2 regions of the Chryseobacterium chendengshani genome follow, and region 2 is predicted to be linked to the other one. Evidence: riboswitches for the same ligand, from Rfam matches in the RefSeq annotation. Region 2 holds a riboswitch; the other holds the start of a gene.
The links. A riboswitch is a leader RNA that binds a small molecule or an ion and turns the genes downstream of it on or off. The one in region 2 is predicted to bind cobalamin.

Region 1 (9,779 bases), 1.5 Mb from region 2:
GATTGGCATGCGCCGTCATAAATTGCCAAACCCCTACTGCACCGGCATTGGATGTAATTTTTCTGTCAAAATGAGATTCAATCAGCGCTAAATTTCTCAGATGTTTAGGAAGTCCTTTTTTAGCGAGAGTAAATTCTATGAATTCAACAATTTCTTTATTTGAATTGATGATATTTTTGTATTTTCTTACACTGCTCTCTGAAGTATCAGATGCCGAAAGATATTGAGCATAAGACAGATGAACGGAAATAAAAAAAACGGTTGTAAAAATTATTTTACCGAAATAAGTTTTCATTTTAAGCGTCTTACATTTAAATCAGAATGCCTTGCTACGAAAGCATTCTGATTATTTTTAATTTAAATACATAGTTAATTGACTTTCCAGTCAATTTTTTCTTCAGCCTGATTCCAGTCTACAGTAAGTGTCTGTCCGGATTTTACTTCTTCTCTTACGATCATTTTTGAAATCGGTCTTGCCAGCTGAGATCGGATGACTCCGGAAATCTGTCTTGCACCGTATTTACTGCTGAAACCACCCAAAGCTAAGTTTTTTACAGCTTCATCAGTGATAGAAAGCGTCATTCCCAATCGGTGAAGTGATTTATGGAGTGATTTTAGCTGAATATTAAAAATTCTTTCTGCAATAGATTCTGTAATCGGAGCAAAAGGAATAATTTCTGTAATTCTTGCTAAAAATTCCGGCCTGAATCTTCCTGAACCCGACATGATCTGCATCAGAGAAGACGACTCCGGGACTTTTCCTTCCTCAAACTGTTTTACAATTTCTTCGCTTCCGATATTTGAGGTAAATAAAATCAAAGCATTACTGAAATCACCTTCCTTTCCTAATTTATCATGTACTTTTCCTTCGTCCATGATCTGTAAAAACACATCAAAAACTGAGTGATGGGCTTTCTCAATTTCATCAAATAGAACTACGGTATAAGGCTGCTGACGGATTTTATTAACCAGCATTCCACCCTCTTCGTACCCTACATATCCTGGAGGAGCGCCATATAATAATGCTGCAGAATGTTCTTCTTTAAATTCAGACATATCAAAACGCACCATCGCTTTTTCGTCATTGAAAAGCAACTCCGCCATTGATTTTGCCAGCTCTGTTTTCCCGGTTCCCGTCGGTCCCAAAAGGAAAAATGATCCGATAGGTTGTCCGGGTTTGTTTAATCCGCTTCGATTTTCAACGATAGCATCAGAAAGCACTTTTAACGCATGATCCTGACCCACTACTCTATTCAGTAAGAGAGATTCCATGTTGAGGAGCTTCTCTTTTTCCTGCGCCTGAATTTTACCGATGGGAATACTGGTTTTTGCGGCCATTACTGCTGCCAGTTCAAGCTTTCCTACTTTTTCTCTTTTTACTGAGGCATGTTGTATCAATTCTGCAAAAGTATCTTCAATAACTTTCTGTAGATGCTCTACAGGCATCGAATTGTCGATTTGTGGCTGCTCATTCAGCGAACCCCACAAGATCGGGCTGATTTTGTCTCTTAATAAATTATAATTCCAGATCAGTTCATCAGCTTTGTCTTTTTCGTCAAAAAACTCTTCCTTCAGAATGTTTTCGTAGTTTTCTTTCCAGTCTTGGAGTTCTTTTTCAGAAAGTTCATCAAGCATTTTGATGGCCGCCATCGTCCGATCAAGCAAATCGATCGCAGCATCGGGCAATTTTTTACCTTTTGCATATCTTTTTGCCAAGCGTACACATTCTGGTAAAGCGGCTTTGTCAACTTCTATTGCGTGATGCTTTTTATAACCGTCTAAAAGAACATCAATCATTTTCACACAGGTCTGTTCATCGGGTTCATTAACGGTAAGAACTTCAAAACGCCGGTTAAAGGCCTGTTCGGGCTCGATTATTTTCCGGTATTCTTCCTGTGTGGTGGCTCCGATGACGGTAATTTCGCCTCTTGCCAATTCAGGTTTCAGGATATTTCCGATATTTCCTATGCTCCCTTTAGGATCTAAAAGCGCATGAATTTCATCAATAAAAAGAATGGCTTTTTCAATTTTTTTGCATTCATTGATGACTTTTTTCAAGCGGTCTTCAATTTCACCTTTGTAGGAAGTTCCGGCTAATAATGCTCCCGTGTCCAGTTCTAAAAGTGTGGCATTTTTCAGCATTTCAGGAACATTTCCTTTGATAATTTCGGTAGCGAAACCTTCTACCAAAGCGGTTTTACCGACACCTGGCTCACCAATGATGATCACATTTGGTTTGGTTCTCCGGCAAAGAATTTCAACAAGCATTCTCAGTTCTTTGTCTCGTCCGATAATATTTTCTAAAGTTCCTTGCTTCGCCTGAGCTGTTCTGTCTACACAGTAACTTTTGATGGAAGGAAAAGAATTGTCTGAATAGTCTGAGCCATTTGAAAACAATGAAGAAATTTCACTATTTTCTGATGAAGCATAAGGAGTATCTTTTCTGTATAAATTGAAAATTTCGTGTTCTCGGAGCGGCAGAGATTTTAGTTGTTGTAAAGTAAAAGCAACCTGCGGTTTTACGATTGCCGTTAAAATGCAGATAGGAGTAATTTCGTCTAAACCTAATTTTAATCTGATATCATCGGCTTCTTCAAGAATCTGATCTACAAATTCTCCCTCACCAACTTCACTTGGAAGATGAGATGTTTTGGGATAATCTTCTATTCTTACATCTGCCCATTCGTAGAAATATCCGGGATCTTTGTCGATGTTTTTTAAGAATTCATTGAGCCCGATATCTTTGTGCATCAATGCCTGAAGAATATGTGGTCCGCTGTAAGTCGCGTTGTAATTTTCTCTTGCAATTGACTGCGCAATGTGAAAAAGCTGTTTAACGGTTTCGTTGGTGACTAGTACTCCCATTTATTTTATATTAATATTTTGGTGACATTTATTTTGGTGTAACTAAAATAAGTCTTTTTTATTAATCACTAAAATTAAAAATCGTTTATTTAAAACGTTATCACGTTATATTTACCAATATGGATTTTGCAGCAACCTAAATTTTAAATTTTTGGATTTAAAAATTCTTAATTTGATAAGTATATAAATTTTATCTTCATAAATTATATTTCTAAAATAAAAAAACCGCATTGCTGCGGTTTCTTTTTATCGTATTGATAATATTATCTTCCCATGTTCTTCAATTGCTCAATCTGCTCCATATAACCGTCAACACCTACAGTTGCAAGGATGAAAATTGTGTAAAGAAGCTGAAGCGATCCTAAAACCAGACCGATAATACATAAAATTCTTCCTGTATTCAAATTGTTAAAATCTGAATATTCGGTCGGGTTTGCATCATACAGCACTTTATCACTTTTGTATTTGTTTAACCCGATAAGACCGCAAATAACACCTATTAAACCCGTACAACAACAAGTTCCGATGATTGATACAATTCCCAAGATAAGCACAGTCTGTGCATTTGGCAGTTTTTGATTCATAATTTGATTTTTTTAATGTTTAATATTTTGATTTAAAAATAATGTTTATAAAAATATGAAAATACCATGATTAGTGAGTTAACAATCGCTAAAAAAATTAAAATTTGTCCGTAGTTTCTTTTTTTATCAATAAAATTGACCGCTACAAAAACGAAAAACAAAAGTAAAGTATACACCGCCGGAAACATATGAAAAGCTTCTGAAAATTTGCCTTCAAGAACCAATGCGATTGCTCTTTGTGTACCGCATCCGAAACAATCTATCCCTAAGAATTTTTTGCTTGGGCATGGCAACATAAAGTCTTCAATTTTCATAGTATGATTTCTGATTTTTGTTTGTGTTAAAATTAAGAAGAAATTTTCGCTCTCAGATACTGATGCGGAAAAAAATTATCTTCTTTCATTTCAAACGAGCCCTGAACGGCAAGATAAGGGTTTCTCAAGATCTCTCTCGCTACAAAAATCAGATCTGCTTCTTCGTTCTGTAAGATTTTTTCTGCCTGTTCCGTTGATGTGATCAATCCAACTGCTCCTGTTTTTACACCTGTTTCGTTTTTAACCTGAGAAGAAAAAGGAACCTGATATCCATCATAAACAGGAATTTTTGCTCCGTGAATATTCCCGCCGCTTGAAACATCTATCAGATCAACAGAATGGTTTTTGAGTATTTTTGCTAATTGTACACTGTCATTGATATCCCAGCCATTTTCTGCATATTCGGTTCCGGAAATCCTTACAAAGAGCGCTACATTTTCATTTAATTCTTCATTTACTGTATCTACAATCTCCAATAAAAAACGGATTCTGTTTTCGAAACTTCCTCCGTATTCATCGGTTCGTATATTTGATAGCGGTGATAGAAACTGATGAACCAAATACCCGTGTGCGCCATGAATTTCAATTACATCAAAACCCGCATTTACCGCTCTTTTTGCAGCTTCTTTGAACTTTTGAACCAAATTTTTAATCTCTTCAACCGATAATACATGCGGAATTCTTTCTGTCGGATGATAGGGTATCGGGCTTGGAGCAATGGTCTCCCAGCCTTCATCAACAGGAATCTGTTTATTTTCCCAAGTAGATCCTTTTCTTCCTGCATGCGCAATCTGAATCCCTATTTTCGAATCTGAATTTTGATGTACAAATTCAACGATTTTCTGAAGTTTTATAGCCTGCTCGTCATTCCAGATTCCCATACAATGATTGGTAATCCTTCCACGAGGCTCTACACCGGTTGCCTCGATCATGATTAATCCTGTTCCGCCCTGTGCACGGCTTCCGTAATGTACATAATGGAAATCATTGGCTAATCCGTTTTCGCAAGAATACATGCACATCGGTGACATCACCCAACGGTTTTTTAATTCTACGTTTCTAAATTTTATTGGAGAGTATAACATTGAATTTTATTTTTAAATGTTTAAAATTACAAATTTAGTATCGTAACAAAGATATTGCCAGCTTCCATAAAAAGGATTACTTTTATCGCCCTTTTTACGGTCACAAAATGAAAAAAGATATACACATTGATTACGAGCATTTCAAAAGCAGCAGCGAACTGAACGAGGTAGAAAAACAGCTTTTTGAAAAAGCAAAAACAGCACGTGAAAATGCGTATGCGCCCTACTCCAACTTTTTGGTAGGCTGCTCTGTTTTGCTGGAGAATGATGAGATATACACTGGAAACAATCAGGAAAATGCAGCTTTCCCTTCCGGGCTTTGCGCTGAAAGAACGGCCCTATTCTGGATTGGTGCCAATTTCCCCAATGAAAAAATAGTGAAAATATTTATCATTGGTGGACCTCGAGAATTTTCGGAAAAAACGCCACCGATTCCACCCTGTGGAGCTTGCCGTCAAAGCCTCATGGAATATGAAACAAAGCAAAATAAAAATATAGAAGTTTACTTTTCAAATCTAAATGAGGAAGTATTTAAAGTGAAATCTATTAAAGATCTGCTACCTTTCTATTTTGATTCATCGTTTTTGTAATTGTTTTAAATCAGACATCTGCGAATAGAAATATTATTTTAAACTTATATTTCTTTTTAAAAACCTATATTTGCAAAAATTTGGTTTCCAAGGTATTGGAATTAATAGGGAATTGGGCGAAAATCCCAAGCTGTCCCCGCAACTGTAAATCGTATAATTTTTTTCTACAAATAGCCACTGCTAACGCGGGAAGGCGTAGAAAAGCGAAAGTCAGGAGACCTGCCAAACTTTTAACATTATAATTTGATTGCTTTCGGAGGAAAAGCAAAAAATGATATGGATATAAAAAGTTCTTTAGTCTTCGTCTTTGCCGTATGCAATCTCTCTCTTTACTGTGGTCAGGAGAAAAGCATAGATACTGTATATATTTTTGACAATCAAATGAATAAGGTAAAACTTTTTCATAAGGTTAACAGTTTGATACCTGCTGATATTCAAAAAAACTCATCCAATCTTTCTGAAGTTTTACGTTTCCAATCTCCTGTTTATATTAAAGAAAACGGCCGTGGTGCAGTTTCCTCTCCTTCATTCCGCGGAACAACGGCGCAACAAACTGCTTTTGTCTGGAACGGGATCAATATCAACTCACAATTTTTGGGTCAGGGAGATGTCAATAATATTGCACTTTTCGGGTATGATCAGATGGAAATAAAATCCGGCGGCGGAAGTGTGATCTATGGGAGCGGTGCTATTGGCGGAAGCATCCATTTAAATAACAATTTAGGCTTTAATGAAGGTTTAAACGGAGCATTCAATTCTGAGATTGCTTCATTCAGAACGTATAATAATTTTTTGAAAGCTTCTTTCAGTAACGAGAAATTTAGTTTTAAAGCAACAGCAAGTCATGCGATCAGTCAAAATGAATATGAAGTTCCAGAATCAAGAAATTATATCAATAGAAACGGAAAGTACTACAATACCAATTTTAATTTTGCAGCAGCCTATAAAATAGCTCCATTTCATCAGATTTCCTGGATCTCGGAAATTTTTGACGGCAATCAGCATTATCCTGTTTTCTTTGAAAGCCAGACGCAGACGAAGTATGAAACTCAGAATCTCAGAAGTCTTCTTTCCTGGGACTGGAAAAAATCTAAGTTTAATAATATTCTGAGAGCAGCTTATACAGAAGAAAATTTTCAATATTTTGCTACTCTCAATCAACCGAGAACAAGCGGTGGCGCTGGGAAAAATTATATTGTAAAAAATGATTTTAATTATTTTATCAATCCAAAATGGAATATCAATTTGATTGGGGAATTTCAGCACAATCAAGCTGAAGGAATCGGGACATCAGGAATTGGTGATATCAGTCGAAATATAGCTTCAGCAGCAGGTTTGCTACGCTACATGCCGTCATCAAAAATTATTCTGGAAGCCGGAATCAAGAAAGATTTTGTAGAGGGGTTCGACTCACCGGTATTATACTCATTTTCAGGAAAATGGAAAGCGGCTAACTGGTATCAATTTAATTTAAATTTATCTAAAAACTTCAGATTCCCGTCGTTTAATGATTTGTATTGGGCTCCGGGAGGAAATCCTAACTTAGTACCTGAGACTTCGATTCAAGCAGATATGAATCATGAATTTAAAGCGGGAGATTTTAAATTGGTTTTAAGTCCTTATTACATCCGGATAAAAGACATGCTGCGCTGGATGAATACTCCACTGGGTTATTGGTCGCCTTTTAATACCGATCAGGTGGAATCATTTGGTCTTGAATCTCAATTGACCTATCAAAAGCAAATCAATCAACACCATCTCAAAATAAACGCAGGATACATTTTCACAAAATCTAAGGATCTGGAAATCAATAAACAACTGATGTATGTTCCACTTCACAAGATTTTTGGAAATGTAGATTACAATTATCGCTTTATCAGAATTTATGCACAAGGAATGTTCAACGGACTTACCTACACAGAAAGTAATGAAAAAAAATCTGACGCCTTGCAGCCTTACTTTGTGATGAATGCAGGAATTTCTGCTACCATTATGAAAAAATATACCGTAGGATTTAAAATCAACAACATCTTCGACGAAATCTACGAAACAACAGCCTATTATCCTTTACCAAAAAGAAATTACAGTATCAATTTTAATATTAATTTTTAAACCATAAAAAATATGAACTTCAAGAAAATCTTACCTTTTTTATTCGCTTCTGCGCTAGTTTTTAACGTGGCGTGTAGCAATGATGACTTTGTAGAAGAAACAAAAAACCAGGCTTATGAAAATGGTATTTTTATCACCAATGAAGGTGCTTTTACCACTCCAACTTCTGAGATTTCTTTCGTAAGCAATGATCTGGGAACATTTGAAAATAAAGTCTACGGAAACAACAACAATAATGAGATTTTAGGAAACGTTCTACAAACGATAGGATTCAGTGGTGAAAATGCTTATCTGGTTTCTAACGTTCCTAATAAAATCGATATCGTAAACCGTTATACTTTTAAAAAGCAGAGTACTGTAACATCAAATCTTGATAACCCGAGATACATTGCATTTTCTGGATCTCAATATTATGTAACCAATAACAATTTCTTCAACGTGATGAAATTAAACGTATATAATACCGCTAATAACGGCTTTGTTACCAGCATCAGCTTTCCGAGATCTGCTGAAAAAGTAGTGGAAGCAAACGGCAGAATTGTGGTACAAACCGACGGTGTTACTTATGAGACTGCTCCGCCATACAGTGAATTGCCAACAGGCTACTCATTGACTATCATCAATCCTACTACCAATACCGTTGCAAACACCATAACACTTCCAAGCAATGGAATTATCAGAGATTTGATTGCGTACAATGGTGATGCATATGTACTTGCTTCGAGTAATACAGCTTCTTACATCTACAAAGTAAACACAACATCCGGATCATTCACGACAACTACACTCACTCTCGGACAGGCTCAGAAATTGAGAATCGACGCTAATAAATTTTACTTTAATGACAGCAGCAACAAGATTTATACAATGAATCTAAATTCTACGACAACTCCTACAACACCCATTGTTACTACGACAGGAAACTTGTACGGATTTAATGTAATTGACGGTAGAATTTATGTTTCTGATGCCAGCTTCACGGGAGATAGCAAAGTAAATATCTACAGTACAAGTGGAACTTTACTAAAAACGCTAACGACAGGAATTGCGACCAGTGGTTTTTATAAGAACTAAAATTGATTAAGTTTTGGTAAAAATTATCGGGGCGGTTTCTACGAAACCGCCCCGATAATTTTATATTTTATTCTTTAATTGAAATCTAAGAAATACAGCTTCTAAAATCCCGATAAACCACCAAATGGGGAATCTAAAATAGGTATAAAGTAGCGTAAAATTATCAACATTAGCTTGATCTTTGATCGCCCTACTAATTTCAAAATCGATAGAAAAAAATGGAATAATAAAGCCGAAAAACAAGAGCATAATCAGATATAATATCCAATTCAATTTCTTAATTATTTTATATTTCCAAACTCCAAAACTGAAAATGAGAATAATTACCAAAACAATATAATCAAATGTCCCGAAAAACATTTTAAGCAAGTATTACACCTAATTTCTTAGCTTCTGCAATCACAAATTTTCTTGCTTCTTCTTTTTCATTCGCAATTTCACCCTCGAGAATCGCTTCTTTTACTTTTTCTTTTAAAATTCCGATTTCTCTGCCCGGTTTTAGGTTAAACATTGCCATAATTTCTTCTCCGGAAATAGGTGGCTGGAAATTTCTTACCTGATCTTTTTCCTCAACTTCCCTGATTTTATTGGCAACATACTGGAAATTCTTTTTAAACTTGTCCTGCTTTTTAGAATTTTTGGTCGTAATATCGGCTTTGCAAAGCGTAAACAGATCTTCCATATCTTCTCCCGCATCAAATAAAAGTCTTCTTAACGCAGAATCTGATGCGTCATCTGTAATCAAAGCAATCGGACGAGAAGAAAGTTTCACCATTTTCTGAACATACTTCATATCAGAACTCAGGGGTAACTTCAGTTTTTGAAAAAGCGATTTTACCATTTTTGAACCTAAAAACTCGTGTCCATGAAAAGTCCAGCCGGTTCCATCAACGAATTTTTTAGTCGGGGCTTTTCCGATATCGTGAAGCAAAGCAGCCCAACGGAGCCAAAGATTATCTGTATTTTCAGAAATGTTATCGACCACTTCAAGCGTATGGTAGAAATTATCTTTATGCGTTTGTCCTTCAATTTCTTCTACGCCTTTCAGTTCGATCAGTTCAGGAATAATCAATTTCATCAAACCTGTTTCTTCCATTAATCTTAAACCCACAGAAGGTTTTTTAGAAAGCATGATTTTATTAAATTCAACCATGA
Region 2 (9,779 bases):
AGAAGAAACCGTTTTTTGAATCTGTATTTTTTGATTTAAATTGATTGCATTTGCTCGAACTTCTTCAGTAATTTCAGGTTTTGATTGAGAGATAAAATTATTCTCAGAAATTTTTTCATTCACAATCATCTTCGTATTTACCAGAGATTTTGCCTTTGAATTTTGGAATTGATAATTTCCTTTATTGACATGTATAGAAAATAGAATGATGATAAAAAGCGTCGCTGCAATAATTAATTTTTTTTGAAGATTTTTGTTTAAACTTGATGCAGAGAAAGATAAACTGTTTGTTTTTATATCATTAGGAATAATCAACTCTTTTGAAGGTAAAATGCTGAAATCTGCAAATTTACTTTGGAAAGTCTGTGCCCAAGCCAGTCCGCCAAATCCGATGAAAATCAGTAGCTGGGTCATTTTCTTTTTATTTTTCGGCGTGTTCTTATTAACAAAATGAGTCATCAAATAATTCTGTACTGATTTTTTCGCCCTCATCAAATGCGATTTTGACGTATTCACATTGATTCCCAACAGCTTTGCAATTTCTGCATGTGAATTATTTTCGATAAAATAAAGATTAAATACAGACCGATGATGTACAGGCAGGCTGTCAATAGACTTCAACAGTTCTTCTCTGGTAAAATCGTAGGCTAAAATATGATTATTTTCTGTGGCGAGAGTATTCATTTCTGTCAGTAGTTCCGGGATTTCTGATATTTCTGTGGTGACAAAGATTTCTTTGGAGTGTTTTCGTAAATGTTGTAAAGCGTTATTCACGACAATTGTTTTGAGCCATCCGAATAAGGCTTTTTCATCGTTCAGCTGATGACTTTTTTGCATTGCCAGGATAAAGCTGTCCTGCAAAAGATCTTCGGCAGTCTGTAAGTCTGCGACATATCTGCGACAAATCCCCAAGAGTTTTGGGGAGTGGTTGAGATAGATTTTTTGCCAGTCTGGTGCCTGCATTAGATGTTAGTCTATAAATATGGATAAAAACCCTCCAACATTAGGATCTGAAACGCCTGTGATAGGTTGGCTCTGAACTTCAACATCATTTATAAAAACTTTTACCGTTGTTCCTACATTTGACCCGTCTTTATATCTGATTGTATAAATTTGTTGATCTTTAACTTTAAAACCACGAATTCTGTTATATCCATTTGGATCATTTAGCTGTACTAATGTGTTGTTTTTATAATAAAAATTATCTCCTATAAAGTACTTATCATTATTACTCCATGTAACATCTAAAATTTCTCCTGGAGGATTTGAAGGGAAAGCTATAACTGCATTTGTATTTATATTTCTCAAAGTCTTTTCACCGGTTAGTATATTTTTTACATATGCATATGTTCCAGTATTATCAGTGAGAAAGTCTAGGATTTGTGAATCATTTGTCAGAGGAGAGTATATATTGTTTTTGTAAAATCCAGTTTCCCAGGTAAGTGGATTATACTGATAGTTCTTACGAATTCCCAAATAAATTTCATTATTGATCAATTGGTACATTCCGGGTGATGTGAGAGCAGGATCATTTGAAATCTGGTACTTTATTCCATTTTTCCAATAATAATACGTTTGATTTGTTTGACTAGGTATAGTACTATTGGTTATCGATCCGCAAAAATAAATATTTCCATTTTCAACAATCATTCGGGATGAAATTTGAAAGTTGTTGCTTGGATTGGGATCTGGTACATCCTGTAGATATTCATCTAAATTATTCTTAGTTCCATTTATCCACAAATATAAATGTTTTGATGATAGATTTAAAGTATATTCTGAGGTCATTGCTCCATACACGTACACATTGTTATTTTCAACAATAATCTGACTCGCGTACAGCCCTGTTCCATTTGATAGAATCACTTTCTGTCCATTTTTCCAATAACATGCCTGATTATTTTCGGCACCTGCAATATATAGGTTTACAGAATTTGCATTTTTCTCCAGCATTTCATCGTTTTCACTTCTGCAAGAAAAAACTAAAGCAAGTATCAATAAAAAAGGTAAAAGTAAATTTTTCATGGATAAAATTTTAATAAAATTAAAAAATTTGCATTTTCTATTGAAATAAAACAGGTTTTGTGCTTTTAGGTATTTTCACAATATGATAGGGCTGAGTAACAACAGTTGTAAGATTTCCTGTTAATAATCTTTCTAGGTCTACTACAATATTTTGAGGATTGTCATCTACCGTGATGATATCAATAGAATGTCCACCGTTAGGAAATACTTCATCAAAAACTGCAATAACCATAAACTGATTAAAATCAATATTCGTTTCTGTAAAACTACCAGAAGTATTATTCACACTGTCTAAAGTATTAAGAAGCGTATTCCATTGCGTAGAATTTGTGATGACCATATTCTGTTGCGGAACGTAATTTCCTACTAAATTTCCTTTACCGATTTGCTGTACGGTAACTGGTGTTTTTGTTTCAATGTTTACATCGCTGTCAGTGCAAGAGTTGATGACCAAGAAAATTGAACAAACAAATAAGAGTAAATACTTTTTCATAACTGATAATTTTATGGGTTACAATTATAAGATGACAAAAAGTAAAAAGGTTGCAGCAAGTATATAAAAAAAGACTCAAGTTTTTGAGTCTTAGTATATTAATCTTAAAATTACCTGCTAATAATATTATTGGTCATTGTCGTATGATTGATCAGCTGACCTTTTTCATCCCGGATTTCGATTTCAGAAACATGCATTGTTTTCCCTTTTCTGATAAATCTCGCAACAGCCGTTATAACGCCGTCTTTTTTACTTCTTAAATGATTGGAAGTGATATTGGTTCCCACACCGAAATATTTGCTGCCATCAATGAAAATATTAGAAAGGCTGGATCCCATAGTTTCTGCCAAAACACAGCTCGCTCCACCGTGCATAATGCCAAACGGCTGATGGATTTTTGGTGAGACAGGCATGGTTGCTGTAAGCGTTTCGTTTTCCAGATCAATGTCAATAAATTGTATATCAAGAGTTTTGGCAAAAGTTTCTTCTCCCCAATTGTTGATAAATTCTAAAATTTCTTCCTTAGTTTTGCCTTCTGTATACATTTTTATGATGATAAGTAATTCGTATTCGTAATTAACTCTTAGCTTCTGAATCGTTTCCTAAAATATTCGGATTCCAATTGGATGGGATTTTTGGTCCGATGTCATATTTGATATAATAATTTTGTATTTCTTCCATGATTTCTAAAAAGGACGCTGTTTCAAGTCTTTCGTAGGGAATGGTATATCCAAGATATACAATATTTCTTTTAAAATCACCTGCTGCTAAAACAATAGGAACTTTCGCCGCCAAAGCCATATGATAAAACCCTTTTCTCCATTTCGGAACCCAGCTTCTTGTACCTTCCGGAGTGATTACCAGGCTGAAATCGTCTTTCTTGAATTCATTGGCTACAAAATTCACAAGATCATTTTTCTGGCTTCTATCGATGCCGATACCACCCAGACCTCGCACAAGAGAGCCATACCATGCCTTCGTATGAGCATCTTTAATGATAATTTTCAAAGGCTTTTTTAAAGACCAATAAGCAAGATTTCCAAGAAGATATTCCATATTGTGGGTATGAGGTGCTACAACGAGAATACACCGGTTGAGACTGTTGACATCGCCTTGAAGAACAACTTTCCAGCCCAGCATTTTTAACAAAAATTTGCCTATTATCTTTCTCATGAATTTTATTTTAAAACAAAAAAGTATAACCAAACCTTGGTTATACTTTACAAATATATTGAAATATTGTCTCTCTTAAAATAATCCGCTGATTAAATCTGCGATTTTTACTGCGATTTCTAAAACTACTTGTACCATGATTTGATGTTTTACGTTGGTTAATTTTTTACGAATATAAGACTATTTTGATATATAAACCACTAATTATTGAAAATTTTTAGTGTTTTTTTGAGAGTAGAAGAGTGTGGGTTTCAAACTGTTGCTATTCATCCACACCTTCTGTCACTCTCTCAAGTTTAATTATTTGGTTTTGATAGAAAATTCTTTTTTATCGCCTTTTATTTTGATATCGACGTCTTTCATATTATCAATATTCATCTTCATTGTATCCATAATCTTTTTGGCTTCATTTTTTTGATATTTTTTCCCATTAATAATTACAGAATCTTTGTCATTATCACTGTATTCAATCGTAGCACCGTTAATAGAAATTTTATTTTTTTCAATGGAGATGTTTCCGTTTTCATCCTCATTTTCATCTTCCTCATTGTCATTGATTCCGTTTCCATCCGTATCGCCATCAAAATTAATCTGATCTTTTTTCAGGGGAATTACCACTGCATTTTGTGGAATTACCAATTCGTAATCTATGCTATAATCTCTGAAACGGTGTTCATAAGGATATTTAATGTAATTAGGAAGGATCACCTTATTGCCAACGATTTCTACAGGAACAGTGGCGTTCAAAGGAATATTATAACCTTTCGCTTCTTTTTTAATAATTAAATATGGCGTTTTGATATCTGCTTTTCTCGTAACATCAACATGGATCCAATCTTTTTCATAAACAGATATTTTATCAGAAAAAAGATCGTCGTCGTATGCAGTGAAGTTCTGCGGTATTGTTATACTTTTCATATCCACATAAATTGTATCAGATAAAGTATTGATGGCTACCTCTTCAGTGTCTTCTTTTTGTCCTTTCAGAAACATTTCTCTTTTTGCCATGCTCACTCCAAAATAAGTACCTAATGCTATAACTGTTAGAAAGAGCACCCCAATTACCCAACCAATATTTCTCAATTTAGTTTTTGGAGAAAAAATCTTGATGCTTAGTAAGCTGAACAATATTGTAGGAATCAATGATGCTATAATGATTAGCGCAGTAAATACAGTGTATAATCCATCGTCATCAAATAGGAATTTCATTTCATTTGCTCCTGGAAAATTTGAATCTATTCCAAAAAGACCGAATAGAATGAATACTCCAATAATGCTAGAAACTGCCATAAATGCGAAGAATCCTCCCAACAAGTATTTTAAAATATTCCAAACTCCACTTCCAGCATTATTAATGTAAGGTTTATTCTCCATATAGATTTCTCCCGCTCTTGTGGTGGTTTCGTTAGCAAACTGTACAATTTTGCTTGATTCTTCTTTCAGATTGTCAAAATTTAACGGTTTACCCTTCATTTTCAAAAAATCTGAAGCAGTTTCTGCTTTTGGTAAAACTGCCCAAAGAATGAAGTATAAAATAATCACTAAGAAAGATGATCCAGGAGCAACCCAAAGAAATATAAATGCACCCACCCAAATCAATCTCATCCAAGTAATATCCAATCCTGAATAAGCTGCTAAACCTGCGCAGACTCCTGCAATTTTTTGTCTTTCAGGATCACGGAACAATTGTCTTTTGTCGGTTTGTGTAGTTCCTGTAAAGTTATTTCTTCTTGAATTTGAGTTCTTCTCAGAGTAATAAGCTTCTTCCTGTTCTTCGATTTTTTCCGGAGTTCCAATCTGAGCGATTACTCTTTCTACATCAGTATCATTGATTACTTCACGTTTATCCAAAGAATCTCTGAAGATTTCAACCATTCTGATTTCTATGTCTCGCATTACTTCATCTGCTTCAGAAGCTTCTAAAGAGCTTCTAAGTGCATTAAGATAATCACTGAGCTTTATATATGCATGTTCCTCTATTGTGAAAGAAAAACCTGCGAGTCCTATTGAGAGTGTCTTGTTCATAGCTTTGTTTTTTTAAATTTTTTGAGTGATTTGGTTTACAGAATCTGTGAGTTCTTTCCAGGTGTTTTGCAGTTCTTCTAAAAAAGTTTTACCTTTTTCTGTAATCTGGTAGTATTTTCTTGGTGGTCCTCCTGTAGATTCTTCCCATCTGTAAGAAAGAAATTCTCCGTTTTTCAGTCTTGTTAAAAGAGGGTAGAGGGTTCCTTCCACAACATCCAGTTTTCCTTTTTTCAGTTCATCTATCAAATCAGAAACATACATTTCGCGATTGTTGATAAGACTTAAAATGCAGAATTCCAGAATCCCTTTTCGCATTTGCGCTTTGGTATTTTCAGTATTCATCTTTAATAAGTTTTGTTATAAGTTATATAAAACCGGGTTAAGTTTCTAGCTAGTTAAACCTTCTCCGATTCTACATTACAAAGATATGTAATTAAAATGGTAATATGCAATACAAAGTAGTGAAATTATTTTATTAAATTATATAATGTATTGATTTTCAGTATAATTATTTTTAATTTGGATTGTAAATAATGAGTAAATCCTCAATAAATGTTCTCGTTGACATCTCATTTTAAGGTAAAAGAGTAGAATATCTGTTAGATTTTGGAATGATAATAGCTTTAAACGGATAAGGAAAATCTATTTCTTTTCATAACAATTAAAATAATTATCATGCAGTATATCGATTTTGCAGCAGACGATCTTACTTATCACCAGAGCGAAAATCATTATTCCTTGGAAATTCTGAGAGATATTCTCGGCTTTGGTGAGATAAAGGTCTATAAGAAAAATGACGATGATACATTTACAGATGCTGAAGCCGTCATAAGTGAATACAATGATAAAGTGATTATTCTGGTAAGCCATCATTATGATCTGCGGATAGAGTTTTAGATATTTTTAAACAGTTTCGGCGGGCCAAAGGCCCGCCGAAACTGTTTAAAAATTATAGTATCTGAATGGGTTTCTTAAATTCATCAATGGCCACAAAAGTAAAATCACCCACAATTGCTTTTTCCCTTTCGTAAGAATACATTTGCTCGGTATAGATTTCTACATTCACTTTCATACTGGTTTTTCCAACGTGGGCCACTTTTCCAATCAGCTCGACAATGGTTCCGGCAGGAATTGGTTTTTTAAAGTCAATCTTATCGCTGCTTACGGTTACCACACGTTTTCTTGCAAAACGGGTCGCCGTAATAAAGGCAACTTCATCCATCAGCTGCATTGCAGTTCCGCCGAAAAGTGTGTCGTAGTGATTGGTCGTGTTGGGAAAAACCGCTTTAAAGATTCGGGTTTCGGAGGCTTCAATTCTTTCTTCTGTAGTCATATTTCATTATTAAATTAATGCGAAAATGAAATAGATTGAAACAACAGATTGGTCAGGAGCAAGAAATTCCCGAACTTAGACTATCAGATCAACAAACTTCTAATTGCGAAAGTTTTTATCTAAAGAAATAGGCAGGTCTCCTGACTTGTAACATCTTTATTTCCTTCCCATACATTTTGTACAGTGGATTTTTTTAAAAAGACTTTGGTTACTTTACAGTTGCGCGACAGTTCGTGATTTACACACGATTCCCTTTTCATCTGCGATTAGGCAGAACCAATTTCTGAAAGCTGCACTGCAGCTTTCGTATGCAAAAATAATGATAAATAGATGAATTATTCAGGATTATTAAAAATAATCTGGCTGATTACTTTTCCTTCTTTGATCGTCCAGAGCGTTGTATATCTGTTGGCTCCGGAACCATTAATCATATATAGAAAAATATGGTCGTCATCAATAGAAGTCACGCCGATGTTTTCAAAATCCATTGTAGGCTGAAACATGTTTTTTATGGCTTCTCTTACAAAAACAGAACCTCTTCCGGGTTGCTGCACTCTGATGGATTTAATTTCTGTCATTCCCGCAGGCAATTCCTTGTCAATTCCCCATGGCTTTACCTTATCAATGGTTTTGATGTTTCCGTCAGAATCTTTTACCTGTTTCCGGAAACCTGCGTTTGAAGGATATACGTCGATCACTACTTTACTTCTTTGCGCTGCCGGAATTTTAGGATTGCTGTTATCCGTGAATATTAATGACTTTCCGTTTTTAGATTTAGAAGGGGTAAATTGCGGCAATTGATCGATGAAAGCGATTCGGCTCTTGTTAACCATTCCCTCTTTGGTCAGGCTGTCGTATCGTACGAATGGTTTTTCGATCTCATCTTTTTCTGGATATTTGATCCAGATCCATTCTGTTTCGCCGGGAGCTGGTTTTACATAAACGAAAACATCACCTTTTTTCATTCGTATTTTATCGACGATTTTTCGATAATCTTCCTTGTGTACGCGCACCATGGCGTAGCCTTCCTCAGCTTTTACCACGCCAAAAGGAACTTTATTTTGCGCAAAAATCAGAGAAAAAGAAAAAACAGTGAATACCGCTATATAAATTGCTTTGTTGATGAAAGTCATTCTTAAGAATATTTATAGCTCAAAGATATAAATTAAATATTTTTTGGAAGATAATTAAAGTGTCTCAGTTCTGTTAAATCTTTTATAGATTTTAAATGCGAATTAGACAGCAGATAAATATCATCTGAAATATCCAAAACATCCTGATATTGATGGTCAGAAATTAAGAAACCTTTACTTCTTGACTGTTCTTTGATTACATTTTTAATCACAGAAACAATTTTTGGTGAAAGACTGTGAAAAGGTTCATCCAATAAAATAAATTCGGCTCTTGAGTAAATAATTAATAAAACTTCCAAAATTCGGAGTTCACCACCGGAAAGATTGCCGGGAATTTCAAAAATAAGAATAAAAAAAGAGTGCTTACAAACACTCTCCTTTATTTTAATCATAAATGTAATTAAATCCTTTCCAGTTCTTCAGCACTGATCACGGTTTTGAACGTTCCGTAATTCACCGTCACTTTATTTTTTGAAATAGTTTCTATCGTTCCAACGCTTGTACTTCCTGTAATTCTTACCCGTTGTCCGACTTTCATCCATACGGCCCGGTCAGTTTTACGTTTTTCTTCTATTTTATCGTTGTTTTCACTTATTTTTTCGATAATATCTTCTTTCTTAAGCTGCTGAGTGATTTTTCTTTTAACCACCTGCAAACGTTTGGTTTCATCCTTATCCGCACCTATTTTTCTGAATTTTTCCTGTTCAAGAATTTTCACAAAATCTTTTACGACATCTTTTCTTGATCTTCCTTTAATATAGCCGTCGATAAAAGATTCAATCTTATTCCCATACTGAAGCTTGCGGTGCTCATCTTCATACAATTTTTGAAAGTTGAAAAGCTTTTGTTGCAGCTGCTCGTTCAGTTTTTGGAGATTATCTCTCTTGTCTTCCATAGAACCTTTTCTTTCAACAAGATCGGTCTTCAGTTTTTCAACCTCAAATTTTTCCTGCTGAAGCTTGACAATGGTTTTATCTAAATTGACGATATCATGTTCCACTTTTTTCTTCGCAGAATGAATGATGAATCTCGGGATTTTATTCTTTTCGGCAACTTCGAAAGTAAACGAACTTCCGGCCTGTCCGACCTCCAATTTATACATCGGTTCCAGTGTTTCTTCATCGAAAAGCATTGCAGCATTTTGTGCATTCGGAAGCCCTTCAATCACCAGTTTGATATTGGTATAATGGGTTGTAATAATTGCAAAACTTTTTTTATCATAAAAAAACTCAAGAAAGCTTTCAGCCAGAGCGCCACCTAATTCTGGATCAGAACCGGTTCCGAACTCGTCAATCAGCAACAATGTTTCGGGGTCAGATTCCCGGATGATGCCGCCCATTTTTTTAAGTCGTGAAGAATAAGTCGAAAGGTGGTTTTCAATCGACTGATTATCACCAATATCTGTCATAATTTTATCAAAGAAAAACATTTCAGACTTTGGATGAACGGGCACCAGAATTCCGCTCTGTATCATCAACTGAAGCAATCCTACGGTTTTTAAAGTAATAGACTTTCCTCCCGCATTCGGTCCGGAAATACAGATAATTCTGTTATGTTCAGTTAGACTTAATGACTGAGGGAAAATGGTTTTGTTTTC

Region 1: another riboswitch for cobalamin. It lies ahead of K0U91_RS10860 (TonB-dependent receptor plug domain-containing protein); the one in region 2 lies ahead of K0U91_RS01710 (acyl-CoA thioesterase).

The regions. Positions count from the first base shown of each region.
Region 1 covers NZ_CP080443.1:2,309,864-2,319,642, reverse strand. Annotated here, with positions in the region: gene K0U91_RS10890 (lytic transglycosylase domain-containing protein) at 1-295, opposite strand, end outside; gene K0U91_RS10885 (ATP-dependent Clp protease ATP-binding subunit) at 370-2,865, opposite strand; gene K0U91_RS10880 (CCC motif membrane protein) at 3,129-3,449, opposite strand; gene K0U91_RS10875 (DUF2752 domain-containing protein) at 3,482-3,763, opposite strand; gene namA (NADPH dehydrogenase NamA) at 3,796-4,848, opposite strand; gene cdd (cytidine deaminase) at 4,956-5,438, shown strand; cobalamin riboswitch at 5,503-5,679, shown strand; gene K0U91_RS10860 (TonB-dependent receptor plug domain-containing protein) at 5,715-7,550, shown strand; gene K0U91_RS10855 (DUF5074 domain-containing protein) at 7,563-8,624, shown strand; gene K0U91_RS10850 (CCA tRNA nucleotidyltransferase) at 8,986-9,779, opposite strand, start outside.
Region 2 covers NZ_CP080443.1:350,911-360,689, reverse strand. Annotated here, with positions in the region: gene K0U91_RS01750 (RNA polymerase sigma factor) at 1-963, opposite strand, end outside; gene K0U91_RS01745 (hypothetical protein) at 970-2,025, opposite strand; gene K0U91_RS01740 (protease complex subunit PrcB family protein) at 2,063-2,518, opposite strand; gene K0U91_RS01735 (PaaI family thioesterase) at 2,629-3,063, opposite strand; gene K0U91_RS01730 (1-acyl-sn-glycerol-3-phosphate acyltransferase) at 3,095-3,691, opposite strand; gene K0U91_RS01725 (PspC domain-containing protein) at 3,992-5,716, opposite strand; gene K0U91_RS01720 (PadR family transcriptional regulator) at 5,729-6,058, opposite strand; gene K0U91_RS01715 (hypothetical protein) at 6,392-6,613, shown strand; gene K0U91_RS01710 (acyl-CoA thioesterase) at 6,666-7,049, opposite strand; cobalamin riboswitch at 7,163-7,345, opposite strand; gene K0U91_RS01705 (hypothetical protein) at 7,385-8,182, opposite strand; gene K0U91_RS01700 (hypothetical protein) at 8,215-8,574, opposite strand; gene K0U91_RS01695 (endonuclease MutS2) at 8,583-9,779, opposite strand, start outside.